2 regions of the Streptomyces sp. DT2A-34 genome follow, and region 1 is predicted to be linked to the other one. Evidence: riboswitches for the same ligand, from Rfam matches in the RefSeq annotation. Region 1 holds a riboswitch; the other holds the start of a gene.

What was found. A riboswitch is a leader RNA that binds a small molecule or an ion and turns the genes downstream of it on or off. The one in region 1 is predicted to bind thiamine pyrophosphate.
Region 2: linked by a shared signal. The riboswitch ahead of QQM39_RS11415 (thiamine ABC transporter substrate binding subunit) and the one ahead of thiC (phosphomethylpyrimidine synthase ThiC) in region 1 are both predicted to bind thiamine pyrophosphate.

What each region holds. Positions count from the first base shown of each region.
Region 1 covers NZ_JASTWJ010000001.1:5,071,844-5,078,934, reverse strand. Annotated here, with positions in the region: gene QQM39_RS22490 (metallophosphoesterase) at 1-942, shown strand, start outside; gene QQM39_RS22485 (hypothetical protein) at 1,136-2,005, shown strand; gene thiC (phosphomethylpyrimidine synthase ThiC) at 2,180-3,964, opposite strand; TPP riboswitch at 3,957-4,146, opposite strand; gene QQM39_RS22475 (YibE/F family protein) at 4,449-5,963, shown strand; gene QQM39_RS22470 (SsgA family sporulation/cell division regulator) at 6,106-6,543, opposite strand; gene QQM39_RS22465 (IclR family transcriptional regulator) at 6,639-7,091, opposite strand, start outside.
Region 2 covers NZ_JASTWJ010000001.1:2,645,416-2,652,506, reverse strand. Annotated here, with positions in the region: gene QQM39_RS11435 (SRPBCC family protein) at 1-74, shown strand, start outside; gene QQM39_RS11430 (NACHT domain-containing NTPase) at 109-2,676, opposite strand; gene QQM39_RS11425 (hypothetical protein) at 2,851-2,979, shown strand; gene rlmN (23S rRNA (adenine(2503)-C(2))-methyltransferase RlmN) at 3,083-4,189, shown strand; TPP riboswitch at 4,225-4,330, shown strand; gene QQM39_RS11415 (thiamine ABC transporter substrate binding subunit) at 4,410-5,507, shown strand; gene QQM39_RS11410 (iron ABC transporter permease) at 5,528-7,091, shown strand, end outside.

The DNA.
Region 1 (7,091 bases):
GACGATGCCTATCCGGAGGGCTACACGCCCACGCAGCGCGATCTGCCCGTGATCAACCGCGGTGACACCCTTCAGGTGACCGTCGATCCCGCGTCCGTGCCGGCTCCGCAGTCGGCGGACAGTCCGGGTCCGCTGTTCGTCGTCGGCGACGTGCACGGCTATCTCGACGAGTTGGTCGCCGCCCTCCAGGAGAAGGGCCTCATCGACTCGGCGGGCAACTGGTGCGCGGGCACCGCCCGGCTGTGGTTCCTCGGCGACTTCACCGACCGCGGCCCCGACGGCATCGGCGTCATCGACCTCGTGATGCGACTGTCGGCGGAGGCCGCCGCGGCCGGCGGCTACTGCAAGGCCCTGATGGGCAACCACGAGCTGCTGCTGATCGGCGCCAAGCGGTTCGGCGACACTCCCGTCAACTCCGGCGCGGGCACCGCCACCTTCCAGGCCGCTTGGCTGCTCAACGGCGGCCAGAAGACCGACATGGACCGTCTCCAGGACCACCACCTGCAGTGGATGTCCCGGCTGGACGCCATGGAGCAGGTCGACGGCCATCTGCTCGTTCACTCGGACACCACCGCCTATCTCGACTACGGCGACTCGATCGAGGCGGTCAACGACACCGTCCGCGAGACCCTCACGCGCAACGACGCCGACGAAGTCTGGGACCTGTTCCGCAAGTTCACCAAGCGGTTCTCCTTCCGCGACGAGGGCGGCGCCGACCATGTTCGTTCCCTGCTCGATACGTACGGCGGCACCCGCATCGTTCACGGCCACAGCCCCATTCCGTACCTGCTGGGCGAGGTCGGCTCCGAGGAGGGCGAGGACAGCGCCGGCCCTGTGATCGAGGGGCCGCACGTCTACGCCGATCGTCTCGCGATCGCGATGGACGGCGGCGTGACCATGGCCGGAAAGCTGCTGGTCCAGCAACTTCCCCTGGATATCTGAACGTTCGCCGGGCAGACGTCCCCCCATGGCGCAGTGACGGAAGACGGCGCAGGCCAGGGCCCAATTTTGTCAAACCCCCTGTCACCGTGTGCCGTCACCGCTCTACCATCGGCTTATCCGTAGCAGGCTCCCCTCCGTTTCTGCCCGACGGCTCGTTGGCATGCGAGCCCCAAGCCCTACGGAGCATCGGGGGATGCACATGAACAGCGTTCCGCAGCACCTGCACAGCGAGGACCGCCAAGAGTACGAGCGGATCCTCGATGAGGCGCTGCGCTCCGCACCACACCGCCCGGAACTGGCCGCTGTCGGACAGCGGCTCAACTCCGAACAGCTGCGCACCATGGCGCTCAACGCCACCGCACTCATCACGGCGGCCGCGGCGACCGAGTACCAGCACTATGTGAAGGTTCGCGAGGAACTGCGCCAGCCGGCGCCGTCCACCCCGTCGTCCAGCCGCGAGTCCAGCTCCACCGAGCCGGGCACGGGAGCGATGGGGCTCGCCACCACCGTGGGAGAAGTCGCCGAGACCGCCGGCCCCGGCGTCGTCGCCGTGGTCGCCGTCCTGGCACCCGTCCTCGCCGGCACCGCCGCGGCGATCTTCCTGCTCGTCGGCTACATCCTGAAGATGCTCGACCCCGAGCCGGCCTTCGCCCAGACGATGCTGACCACCGGGTGGGTGTTCGGCGCCGTGGCGGCGGCCGCGATCCTGGTCGCCGCCGTCGGACTCCTGCTCACCGCCCTGCGCAACCGGCCGGCATTCGACGGCGGTCCGTACGGCGAACTGAGCGAGGAGGTGGCCCGGGCCAGGGAAGCCTGGCGCGAGGCCCTGCTGGAGCGCGGCATCCTGCCCTTCCTGCGGGAGGCGCTCGCCGACCCAGGCACGGCATCGGCACTGCACCGCACGCCACCGTCGACGCCGGCCGGCCGTATCCCGAACCTCGGCTACGACCGCCCGGGTTTCAGCAGCCCGGACGACGGTGGCTCCCGGGGCTCCCGGCCGAGCTTCTGCAGCCCGGACTACACGAGCCCGGACTTCGGAGGGCCGGAACACCATCCGGAGTAGCCCCTCGGCTTGCGCCCCCGCCAGGGGAGAGCCCCCGCCAGGGGACCCTCCTCCACGACGGAGCCCCGGGGAGACCTCCTCGGGGAGGCGCAAGCCGAGCACCTGGCAGCACGCCCGACAGCGGGACAGCACGCCAGGCGCCGGGGCATGGCGCCCTGGGTCAGGACGTCGACGTCAGTCCGCCATCGGCAGGTAGACCCGGTTGCCCGCCGCCGCGAACTCCTTCGACTTCTGAGCCATGCCCTCCTCGATCTCCTCCTGGGACCCGCCGTGTTGGCGACGGATGTCCTGGGAGATCTTCATCGAGCAGAACTTCGGCCCGCACATGGAGCAGAAGTGGGCCGTCTTGGCGGGCTCGGCCGGCAGGGTCTCGTCGTGGAACTCCCGTGCGGTGTCCGGGTCGAGAGCCAGGTTGAACTGGTCCTCCCACCGGAACTCGAAGCGGGCGTCGGACAGCGCGTCGTCCCACTCCTGTGCACCGGGGTGCCCCTTGGCGAGATCGGCCGCATGGGCGGCGATCTTGTAGGTGATGACGCCGGTCTTGACGTCGTCACGGTTGGGCAGGCCCAGGTGCTCCTTGGGCGTGACGTAGCAGAGCATCGCCGTGCCCCACCAGGCGATCATCGCGGCACCGATGCCGGACGTGATGTGGTCGTACGCCGGCGCGACGTCCGTCGTCAGTGGGCCGAGCGTATAGAACGGAGCTTCATCGCAGATCTCCTGCTGAAGGTCGATGTTCTCCTTGATCTTGTGCATCGGGACATGTCCCGGGCCCTCGATCATGGTCTGAACATTGAAACGCTTCGCGATCCGGTTGAGTTCCCCGAGCGTCCTCAACTCCGCGAACTGCGCCTCGTCGTTGGCGTCCGCGATCGAGCCCGGCCGGAGGCCGTCGCCCAGCGAGTACGTGACGTCGTACGCCGCGAGAATCTCGCAGAGCTCCTCGAAGTTGTCGTACAGGAAGCTCTCCTTGTGGTGCGCCAGGCACCACGCCGCCATGATCGAGCCGCCGCGGGAGACGATGCCGGTCTTGCGGTTGGCGGTGAGCGGTACGTACGGCAGGCGCACGCCCGCGTGGACGGTCATGTAGTCCACGCCCTGCTCGGCCTGTTCGATGACCGTATCCTTGTAGATCTCCCAGGTCAGCTCCTCGGCCCTGCCGTCGACCTTCTCCAGCGCCTGGTACAGCGGCACGGTGCCGATCGGCACGGGGGAGTTGCGCAGCACCCACTCGCGCGTGGTGTGGATGTTGCGGCCGGTCGACAGGTCCATGACCGTGTCGGCGCCCCAGCGGGTCGCCCAAGTCATCTTCTCGACCTCCTCCTCGATGGAGGAGGTGACCGCGGAGTTGCCGATGTTGGCGTTGACCTTCACCAGGAACCGCTTCCCGATGATCATCGGCTCGATCTCCGGGTGGTTGACGTTGGCGGGCAGCACGGCCCGGCCTGCCGCGATCTCTTCGCGGACCACTTCCGGAGAAACGTTCTCCCGGATGGCCACGTACTCCATCTCGGGCGTGATCTCGCCGCGGCGCGCATAGGCGAGCTGCGTGACCGCCCCGCCGTCACGGCTCCGGCGCGGCTGGCGAGGCCGTCCGGGGAAGACCGCGTCGAGGTTGCGCAGGCCGCCGCGCGGCGAGGTGTGCTTGATCCCGTCGTCCTCAGGGCGGACGGGACGGCCCGCGTACTCCTCCGTGTCGCCGCGGCCGATGATCCAGTTCTCGCGCAGCGGGGGCAGCCCCCTGCGAACGTCGGTGTCGGCGAGTGGATCGGTGTACGGGCCCGATGTGTCGTACAGCGTGACCGACTGCCCGTTGGTGAGGTGCACCTGGCGGACCGGCACCCGCAGATCGGGGCGTGAGCCCTCGATGTACGCCTTGTGCCAGCCGATGGACTTCCCGGCCTCCTCGGACTTGTCGTCCTGAGCGGAGGCAGGCGTGCGCGCGTCCTTGATGGTCATGAGACCTACTCCCTACGCCGGCATTACCCGGTAACAGGTTCGGCGGTCGACGCAGCGGTTTCCGTCTGCCGACGTTTCGTGGGGAACGTCACTCTCTTCGGATGATGTTCCACGTGAAACATCGCAGGGACGGAGGTCAGCGCCCTCTCAGCCCGGTGCTCCGAGCTCCCGCGTGTACAAAGGTGGCTCCACGCTAGCGTCAATTCGGGCGCGGTGAACAGAGGGCCCCGGTCGTTCTTGCGATGATCGGTCGGTGACCACGACGCATGAGCCTCCGTACCCACCGCCCGAGCCGCCCCGCGGCTCCGGCTTCGGAAACGGCCCCCGAAACGGCCCCACACGGGGCAACGGCCGTACAGACGGCCGCGGTTCGGGAGTTGCCGGAGGTAGATACGGCGGTGGATACGGGCCTGGTTCCGGCGGCGACGACGATCACGCGACTGGTTCCGGCGGCTGGCACGAACACGGGACCGGGGCCAGCGGGATGCAGGGGCACGGGAGCGGGGGCAGCGGGGGGCCTGGGCGCGGGCCCGGCTCCGGCGGCTCAGCGGAGCAGGGGCCCGGACCGAGTGACGGTCACGACTCCGGGGGTGGCCACGGGCACGGGCCCGGATCCGGCGGATCGCGTGGCGGCGGTAAGGGCGGCGACGGCGGTGGCGGGCACGGGCACTCCCACAGTCACGCCCACGGTCCCGCGGCGCCTGTCTCCCGGCACCTGCGCAAGGTCATCGCGGCGGTCCTGATCCCGTTCGCCGCGGCGGTGGTGGTGGGGCTCGCTGTGCTGTGGCCGGGCGGTGCCCCGCCGCACGAGCGCACGGGGGTCGGCTTCGACCGGCAGACGCACAACGCCACGGTCACCAAGGTGGTCGAGGTCAGCTGCAAGGACGTCGGCGCCTCGGGAGTGCCCCCGACCGGCGACACCTCCACTGCCGAGGGTTCCTCCGCGGTGCAGCAGGAGAGCGGCACCTGCAAGAGAGCGACGATCCGCGTCGATACGGGCAAGGACAAGGGCCGCACTTTCACGGAGATCGTGCAGCCTGACCAGTCACGCCAGTTGCACGAGGGCCAGGACGTCGTGGTCGCCTATGAGCCCTCCGCGCCCAGGGACCTGCAGTACTCGGTCACCGACGTGAACCGCAGGATCCCGATGGCGCTGCTCGCCGGCATCTTCGCGCTCGCCGTCGTGCTGGTGGGCCGGATGCGCGGTGTCATGGCGCTGGTCGCGCTGGCCATCAGCTTCCTGGTGCTGACCTTCTTCATCCTCCCGGCGATCCTGCAGGGATCGAACCCGCTGGTCGTAGCGGTGGTGGGGGCGAGCGCGATCATGCTGATCGCCCTCTACATGTGCCATGGCCTGTCGGCCCGTACATCCGTGGCCGTGCTCGGCACACTGCTCTCGCTGCTGCTGATCGGCCTTCTGGGCTCGGGGTTCATCGACTGGGCCGCGCTCACCGGCAATACGGACGACAACACCGGTCTGATCCACGGGCTGTACCCGTCGATCGACATGAGCGGTCTGCTGCTCGCCGGCGTCATCATCGGTTCGCTCGGTGTCCTCGACGACGTGACGGTCACCCAGACGTCCGCGGTCTGGGAACTGCACGAGGCCAACCCGACGATGGGCTGGCGCGGGCTGTACCGCGCGGGTATCCGGATCGGCCGCGACCACATCGCGTCCGTCGTCAACACACTGGTCCTCGCCTACGCCGGCGCCGCGCTGCCGTTGCTGCTGCTCTTCTCGATCGCGCAGAGCAGCGTCGGCACGGTCGCCAACAGTGAGTTGGTGGCGGAGGAGATCGTGCGCACGCTGGTGGGCTCCATCGGCCTGGTCGCGTCGGTGCCGGTCACCACGGCTCTCGCGGCCCTGGTGGTCTCGGCCGACCGTCCGGAGAAGGGGGCGGTGTCTGCGGGTGCCCAGCCGGTGCCGGCGGGCGGGCAGTCGGGTCCGGGGCAGCCGGCTCCGGGACGGGGCGGGCGAGGACGACGCCGGAAGCGGTGACGGACACGGCCGCCGATCTCGCGTAGCCGGCGGCCCTGCCCATCCGACGGAACACGACGCACGCCCGCGAAGAAGAAGCGTTCCCGCGCGCCCCCTCAGCGTCCCGGCGAAGCGTTACGCCACCCCTCGCTGCCTTAGCGCTTCAGCCCGCGCTCTGCTCCTCCGCCAGGATGCGGTCCAGGGCCTCGTCGAGGTGGGCGTCGAAGTCGGCGAGCGCACCCTCCTGCCCGAGCGGCACAAGCTTGTCGGTGCGGTCGAGGAAGGCCACGAGGGGCGCCACCGAGGAGCGGAACAGGGCCTGGTCGGCACCGACCTGAAGCCGGATCAGGACGTCGCCCAGCGTCTCGGAACCGGCCGGTGAGACCCGTACATCTCCCTCCCCGCACGGTCTGCCCACCCCGTCGACCAGCAGCTCGCGGCCGAAGGCCCAGGTCACGGGGGCATCACCGGGCAGGTGGAAGGTCAGCCGTACGGCGTAGGGATCACAGGTCTCGTAGCGCAGCTCCACCGGGATGCGGAAGGAGAGCTCCTCGGACACGAGAAAGCTCATCATGACCTCTGCCTGTACGGACTCGCGCATCGCCTACCCCGTCGTTTGCCTTCGACTGGCCGGGAACGGACCCGACACTGTGGAATCTTGCTGAACGTACACGAGAGATCACAAGGAGTGAGTTTTCAGATACTGATAGAGATCGCCAGTGACCCTAGGAGCCGCCCGACCTCGTCCTGCAGCTGCCGTGCCGCCGACAACAGCCGGTCGTCCTGATGAGCGGGCAGGGAAATGGCCATCGTCGCGGCCGTGGTGCCCACCGTGATCGGAATCGCCGCGCACACCGTGCCCAGCGCGTACTCCTGACGTTCGGTCACCGGCTCCATCCGACGCGTCCGTTCGAGGCGTTGCAGCAGCGTGCGGCTGTCGCGCACCGTGTACGGGGTGATGGACTGCACGGGATGGCGGTCGAGGTGATCGCGGCGGGCGTCCTCGTCCAGCTGGGACAACAGGCACTGACCGATGGCGTGCGCGTGGCCGGTCTCACGGAAGTCGGCCCATTCCTCGACCGCCGGATTGCCCGGGGTGTCGGAGACGCACATGACCTCGATCTCGCCGTCGCGGTACTGGGCGTAGTA
Region 2 (7,091 bases), 2.4 Mb from region 1:
GCCCTCAGGTCCGCAAGGAGCTGCCGCGTGACGAGCAACTGCTGAAGGACAGGCTGGAGCGCACGACCGACTGACGCGTTTCCGGTGGCTGGAACTCGACCACAGGTCCTAGCTGCCGTGACGACGACGAATCGGAGCACCACCGCCGCTGGTCAGCAACTGCACATGCGCTGACAATTCATCGCGCTGGCACGGGCGCGTAGTAGGTTCACCCGCCATGGCCTGCATGAGTTCACGCGCCTGATCGCGGTACGGGGCGCCGAGTTCGCTGAGAGCTGCCGCTGCCGCGTACCGATCGTCGAACGGGTTTGTTCTGTCGGTCACCAGCTCCCGCAAAACCTCAGCAACGTGAGACAGATATTCGCTGTCGAAGTCCAGTAGCGACTCCGCCGCGTGAATGCGTGTCCCAGCGTCGGCGTGCGGCGAATTCATGATCTCGAACGTGTGCTGGGTCGCGTGAGCCGCCCACTCAGGAGCCATGGTCTGAAGGGTGTCGATGAGGGCCATGCGGTCCACGACGGACTCGAGTCCCAGGTGGCATACCAGCGAGCAGAACAGGTAGGTGTCATCACCTGAATCCGGTGGGCGGCTACAGCCGAGCGTACTGAGCAGGGACCGGATGACCGGCTGCTCGCGGATGTCCAGCGGCTCGTCGGCGACCGGGTAGGGGGCGACCGGCTCCGTGCGGGCGAGGAATTGCGCGACGGGAAATCGCTCCGCGAGGTATGCGCGGGCCAGGGGATTCGGTATCTGACGGGCTGTGCGCCGGCTCGCCGCGGGCAGCCGAGGCAGGACGGACAGGAACGTCTCCAGCTGAGCGGGCGTGTAGGGGCTGCCCTCTGCCATGAGGACACCCGCGACATGTTGATGCCCTGCGCTGCCCTCCAGCAGCCAGGTCAGCAACGCCTCCGCTGCCAGGGGGTGCCGTTGGGCGTAGTGAACGAGTGCGGCGCGGTGGTCGCGGCCCTTGCGTCCGGTGAGGCGTGCGGCCTCGAATGTGAACGCCTGCCATTCCACGGAGCTTCCGTCGAAACTGTCGGGAAGGTCCATGGCGCGCGCCTCCGCCGCAAGGAATTCGGCGAAGCTCGTATGCAGGAACCGGATCGATCCCTCGCCGGACGCGAGGAGCCCACTCGATATCAGCAGGGTCGCGACGTATTCACCCCACCCGGGAATGCCCGTCTGTGCGCGGGGGCCGACTTTCGGGCGCAGCCACTCCAGCGCGACCGTCAAGAGGTCGAACGAGGCCCGCTGATCGGATTCCTCGGAGCGGCCCGCCGGTTCTGAAAGGTGCCGGACCGCTTCAGTGGCGACATGACGCAAGACATCGTCGAGGTTCTCCTGGAGAAACCGGATGGCTTCCAGGGCCCATGAGGCACTGCCCGCGTGCGTACGCAGCTGGCTGAAGACGCCTTCACGCTGGGTGGCCTTCGCATTCGTCAGATAGGTGCGGTACTGGTCGAAGAGAGCGTACTGATTGTTCGGCAGCCTCTGTTCGGGCCACGCTTCGAACACGGCGGCGGCCACCGCCGCCAGCAACGGGACGGCCACCAGGTCGCGCAGTTCCGGGGTGTCGACCTGCTGAAGGAACTCCCGGGCCTGACGACGCCCGGGAACATGGGTCCCGAACCAGCGCTCGGCGAACGTCTCCAGCTGTGAGCGATCGAACGGGACCATGGTGAAGACGAGGAAGCCGCTCTCGATGAAGCGGTCCCGTTCCACCGGATGCAGTGGACGGCACGATGCGATGATCCTGATACGGCCGACCCGGCCTGCCTCGCTTCTGGCGATGGTGGTGAGGTGGAGCGCCAGTCGGTTACGTGCCTCCATGGGGATCTCGTCGAACCCGTCCACCAGGAGCAGCCAGGAGTAGTCCTCCGGGACCAGTGCTTCCGTGGCGTCATCGAATCGCCGCTCATCGTGCTCAGTCCCGGCGAAGACGAGCCGGGACAACGCGCGGTCCACGCCGCCCGGGCCGGCGGTCAGTTGCTCGGCGGTCGCCCAGACCGGGACACAGGCGTTCTGCGCGAGCGTCGCGTCGAGGAGTTCGGCGGACAGACGCCCGGCAAGTCGGGCGAGCAAGGTCGACTTCCCGCTGCCCGGACCGGACTCCAGGAGGAGACGGCAGCCGTCGGGATCCTCGAGGATGTCCTCGATGTGCCCTCGCTTCGGTTCTGCCCCCGGTTCATCGGCAGAGCGGGATTCGTCCAGCAGTTGCTGAACGTGTACGGCCGACAGCGGTCGTCGCGCGCCCGTGCCACTGTGAACGACATAGGGCCACGCCTCTCCTCGCTCCCTCTGTTCCATCAGCAGCGGGAGCAGGAAAGAGGGAACCGGCGACGACGAAGCCCGGACGGCATGCCGGACGGGCTGGGCCGATTCGAGAAGTTCGTTGAGATACCGACGGCTGGGCTGCTCCCCGGCCCAGCGCGACCAGAGCTGTACCAGGGCCCATAGTTTCGGCTCATTGCTCAAGGTGGGTGCCTGGCGGCTTCGCGGCTCGTCCGTCAGCCAGTTACTCAGCCGGCGAGCATCCAGCTCGACCTGGAACTCCTTGCTGAGGATCTTCGCGGTCTCGCGACGGGAGTACGGCATCCTGTGCCGAAGCCGATTCGCCTTGGCCCTGCGTTCCAGGTCGCGCAGGTACTCGTGGAGCGCGTGGTCCGGATACTCCACGTCCCCCCGTCCCCCCTTGACGACCCTTCCGCTGCCCGCTGCGGGCACCGCCGGGCAACCCCTGACCTGCAGGGTAAGAGCGCGACCGCCCGGTCCGCCCGCACTTCCCCAGGATTCGGTCCACCAGCGCGCACCGTCTGGAGGCGAAACGTACGCCGCCACCAGGGAGGAACCATGAGGCGCGACAAACGCCCCACCATCAAGCGCCTGTATCGAGCCGCGCTGTTCGCAGCGGTCCGCGGAGCAGCCGCCGCAGCCGGGTCGTCCATGGTGGCCATCGCGGTGTGGGCATTCCAACGCTGACAGGTGTGCACTGACGATGACCGGCGCAGATGCCCTTGGCGCCGGTCGGGGGCGGCCGTACGACCGCAGGTCACCGGAATTGATCTGCGACACTGGTACAGCCATGCCTAAGCCCGGAGAACTCACTTTCGTCGCCCCGCGCGGAGCCAAGAAGCCGCCGCGGCATCTTGCCGACCTCACGCCCGGTGAGCGCAAGGACGCCGTCGCTGCTATCGGCGAGAAGCCGTTTCGTGCCAAGCAGCTCTCGCAGCACTACTTCGCGCGGTACGCGCACGACCCGGAGCAGTGGACCGACATCCCCGCCGGTTCGCGCGCCAAGCTGCGGGAGGAGCTGTTTCCCGAGCTGATGACCGTCGTACGGCATCTGTCGACCGACCAGGGCGACACGCGCAAGACGCTGTGGCGGCTGTTCGACGGGACGCTCGTCGAGTCGGTGCTGATGCGGTACCCGGACCGGGTCACCATGTGCATCAGTTCGCAGGCGGGGTGCGGGATGAACTGCCCGTTCTGTGCGACCGGGCAGGCGGGGCTGGACCGGAATCTGTCCACCGCCGAGATCGTGCATCAGATCGTGGACGGGATGCGGGCGCTCAGGGACGGAGAGGTTCCGGGGGGACCTGCGCGGCTTTCCAACATCGTCTTCATGGGGATGGGCGAGCCGCTCGCCAACTACAACCGGGTCGTGGGCGCCATCCGGCGGCTCACCGATCCCGAGCCCGACGGGCTGGGGCTGTCCCAGCGAGGGATCACCGTCTCGACGGTCGGGCTCGTGCCGGCCATCCACCGGTTCGCCGACGAGGGCTTCAAGTGCCGGCTCGCGATCTCGCTGCACGCGCCCGACGACGAGCTGCGCGACACCCTGGTACCGGTCAATACGCGGTGGAAGGTGCGCGAGGTGCTCGACGCCGGGTTCGAGTACGTCGAGAAGTCGGGCCGTCGGCTGTCCATCGAGTACGCCCTCATCCGGGACATCAACGACCAGGCCTGGCGTGGTGACCGGCTCGGGCGGCTGCTCAAGGGCAAGCCGGTGCATGTGAACCTGATCCCGCTGAACCCGACACCCGGGTCGAAGTGGACCGCTTCCCGGCCCGAGGACGAGAAGGCGTTCGTCGAGGCCATCGCCGCCCATGGTGTGCCGGTGACCATCCGGGACACCCGTGGGCAGGAGATCGACGGGGCGTGTGGGCAGCTCGCGGCGACCGAGCGGTAGTCTGACCACCGTAAGACCGCCGTAAGTACATCTTCATATTCCGACAGGGGAGCGCCACAGCGCTGAGAGTGCGGCACCGGCCGCAGACCCTCCGAACCTGGCCCAGGTCATTCTGGGTAGGGAGATCGGTCACCACTCGAGCTGTTGCGCCCTGCCCGGAGCCTTTCGGAGGTTCCGGGCAGGGCCGCGTCTCTTCCTGGTCCACCCCAGGAGGAATTCAGTGAGCATCACCAAGAAGGCCACGGTTCTCGCCGTCGGGTTCGGTCTCGTCGCGCTGCCCGCGTTGGCCGCGTGCGGGTCGTCCGACACCGACGGCGACAGCGGTAGCGGGGGCGGTTCCAAGACCGTCACGCTCGTCAGCCACAACTCGTGGGCCGTCTCCAAGAGCGTCCTCGCCGCCTTCGAGAAGCAGTCCGGCTACAAGGTCAAGGTCCTGGAGGACGGCGACGCCGGGCAGGCCGTCAACAAGGCGATCCTCACCAAGGACAACCCGCAGGGCGACGTCTTCTTCGGCGTCGACAACACCCTGCTGTCGCGGGCGCTCGACAACGGGCTGTTCCAGTCGTACGAGCCGAAGGGCTCCGACCTGATCCTGCCCGAGTACCGGGCCGACCAGGACCAGCACCGGGTCACGCCCATCGACACCGGCGACATCTGCGTCAACTACGACAAGGCCTACTTCAGCGAGCACAAGCTGACCCCGCCGACGTCGTACGACGACCTGATCAAGCCCGAGTACAAGAACCTCCTCGTCACCGAGAACGCCTCCACCTCCTCGCCCGGCCTCGGCTTCCTGCTCGGCACCGCCGCGAAGTACGGCGACGACGGCTGGCAGGACTACTGGAAGAAGCTGAAGGCCAACGGCGTCAAGGTCGTCGACGGCTGGGAGCAGGCCTACAACGAGGAGTTCTCCGGGTCCGCCGGCGGCAAGAAGGCCAAGGCCGACCGGCCGCTCGTCGTGTCGTACGCCTCCTCGCCGCCCGCCGAGGTGATCTACGCCGACCCGAAACCGACGACCGCGCCCACCGGTGTCGCGACCGGCACCTGCTTCCGCCAGGTCGAGTACGCGGGCCTGCTGAGCAACGCCGAGAACGCCGCGGGCGGCAAGGCGCTCCTCGACTTCATGCTCACCAAGACGTTCCAGGACGACATGCCGCTCAACATGTTCGTCTACCCGGTCCGGGAGGCCGCGCAGGTGCCGCCGGAGTTCACGAAGTACGGCCCCCAGGCCAAGAACCCCGAGACCATGGACCCGGCGAAGATCGCCGACAACCGTGACGACTGGGTCAAGTCGTGGACCTCGCTCGTACTGAAGTAAAGGCACCCCGTAAGAGGGTCATGCGGAGCGCGGCGGTGCGGCTCGGCCTCGTCGCCGTGCCCGTCGCGTTCTTCGCGGCCTTCTTCGCCTGGCCCGTCGCCGCGATCGTCGCGCGCGGGCTGAAGGCCGACGGCGTCTGGCAGTTCGCGCGCCTCACGGACGTGCTCGGGGAGTCCGACATCCGGCACGTCCTGTGGTTCACCACCTGGCAGGCGCTCGCCTCCACCGCGCTCACCCTGCTGATCGCGCTGCCGGGCGCCTACGTCTTCGCCCGCTTCGACTTCCCCGGCAAACAGATCCTGCGGGCCGTGGTGACCGTCCCCTTCGTGCTGCCGACGGTCGTCGTCGGTACGGCGTTCCTCGCGCTCGTCGGCCGCGGCGGACTCCTCGACGAGCTGTGGGGCGTACGCCTCGACACCACCGTGTGGGCCATCCTGCTCGCGCACGTCTTCTTCAACTACGCCGTCGTCGTACGGACGGTCGGCGGGCTCTGGGCGCAGCTGGACCCGCGGCAGGAGGAGGCCGCGCGGATGCTCGGCGCGTCCCGCTTCACCGCCTGGCGGACCGTCACCCTCCCGGCCCTCGCGCCCGCCGTGGCCGCCGCCGCGCTCATGGTCTTCCTGTTCACCTTCACCTCCTTCGGCGTCGTCCAGATCCTCGGCGGCCCGACCTTCTCGACGCTCGAAGTGGAGATCTACCGGCAGACGTCCGAGATCTTCGACCTGTCCACGGCCGCCGTCCTGACGATCATCCAGTTCCTGGCCGTCGGCGCGATCCTCGCCGTGCACGCCTGGACGGTACGGCGCCGCGAGAGCGCCCTGCGCCTGGTGGACGCGTCGGTGACCGCGCGGCGGCCGCGCGGGGCAGGGCAGTGGGCGCTGCTGGCCGGTGTCCTGGCCGTCATCGTCGTACTCCTGCTGCTGCCGCTGGCCGTCCTCGTGGAGCGGTCGCTGGACGCGCCGGACTTCGGCTACTACCGGGCGCTGGCCAGCGCCGACGGCGGGGTCTTCCTCGTCGCGCCGATCGAGGCGATCGGCAATTCGCTGCAGTACGCCGTCGTCGCCACGCTCATCGCCGTGCTCATCGGCGGGCTGGCCGCGGCGGCGTTGACCCGACGGGACGCGGGCCGGTTCGTGCGGGGCTTCGACGCGCTGTTGATGCTGCCGCTCGGGGTGTCCGCGGTGACGGTCGGGTTCGGGTTCCTGATCGCCCTGGACGAACCGCCGCTGGATCTGAGAAGCACGTGGATCCTCGTGCCGCTGGCCCAGGCGCTGGTCGGGGTGCCCTTCGTCGTACGGACCATGCTGCCCGTGCTGCGGGCCGTGGACCAGCGGCTGCGCGAGGCGGCCTCGGTGCTGGGGGCGTCGCCGTGGCGGGTCTGGCGTGAGGTGGACCTGCCGTTGGTGCGGCGGGCGCTGCTGATCGCGGCCGGGTTCGCCTTCGCGGTGTCGCTCGGGGAGTTCGGCGCGACCGTGTTCATCGCCCGGCCCGACAATCCGACGCTGCCGGTCGCCGTGGCGCGGCTGCTGGGGCGGGCCGGCGAGCTCAACTACGGCCAGGCGATGGCCCTTTCGACGGTACTGA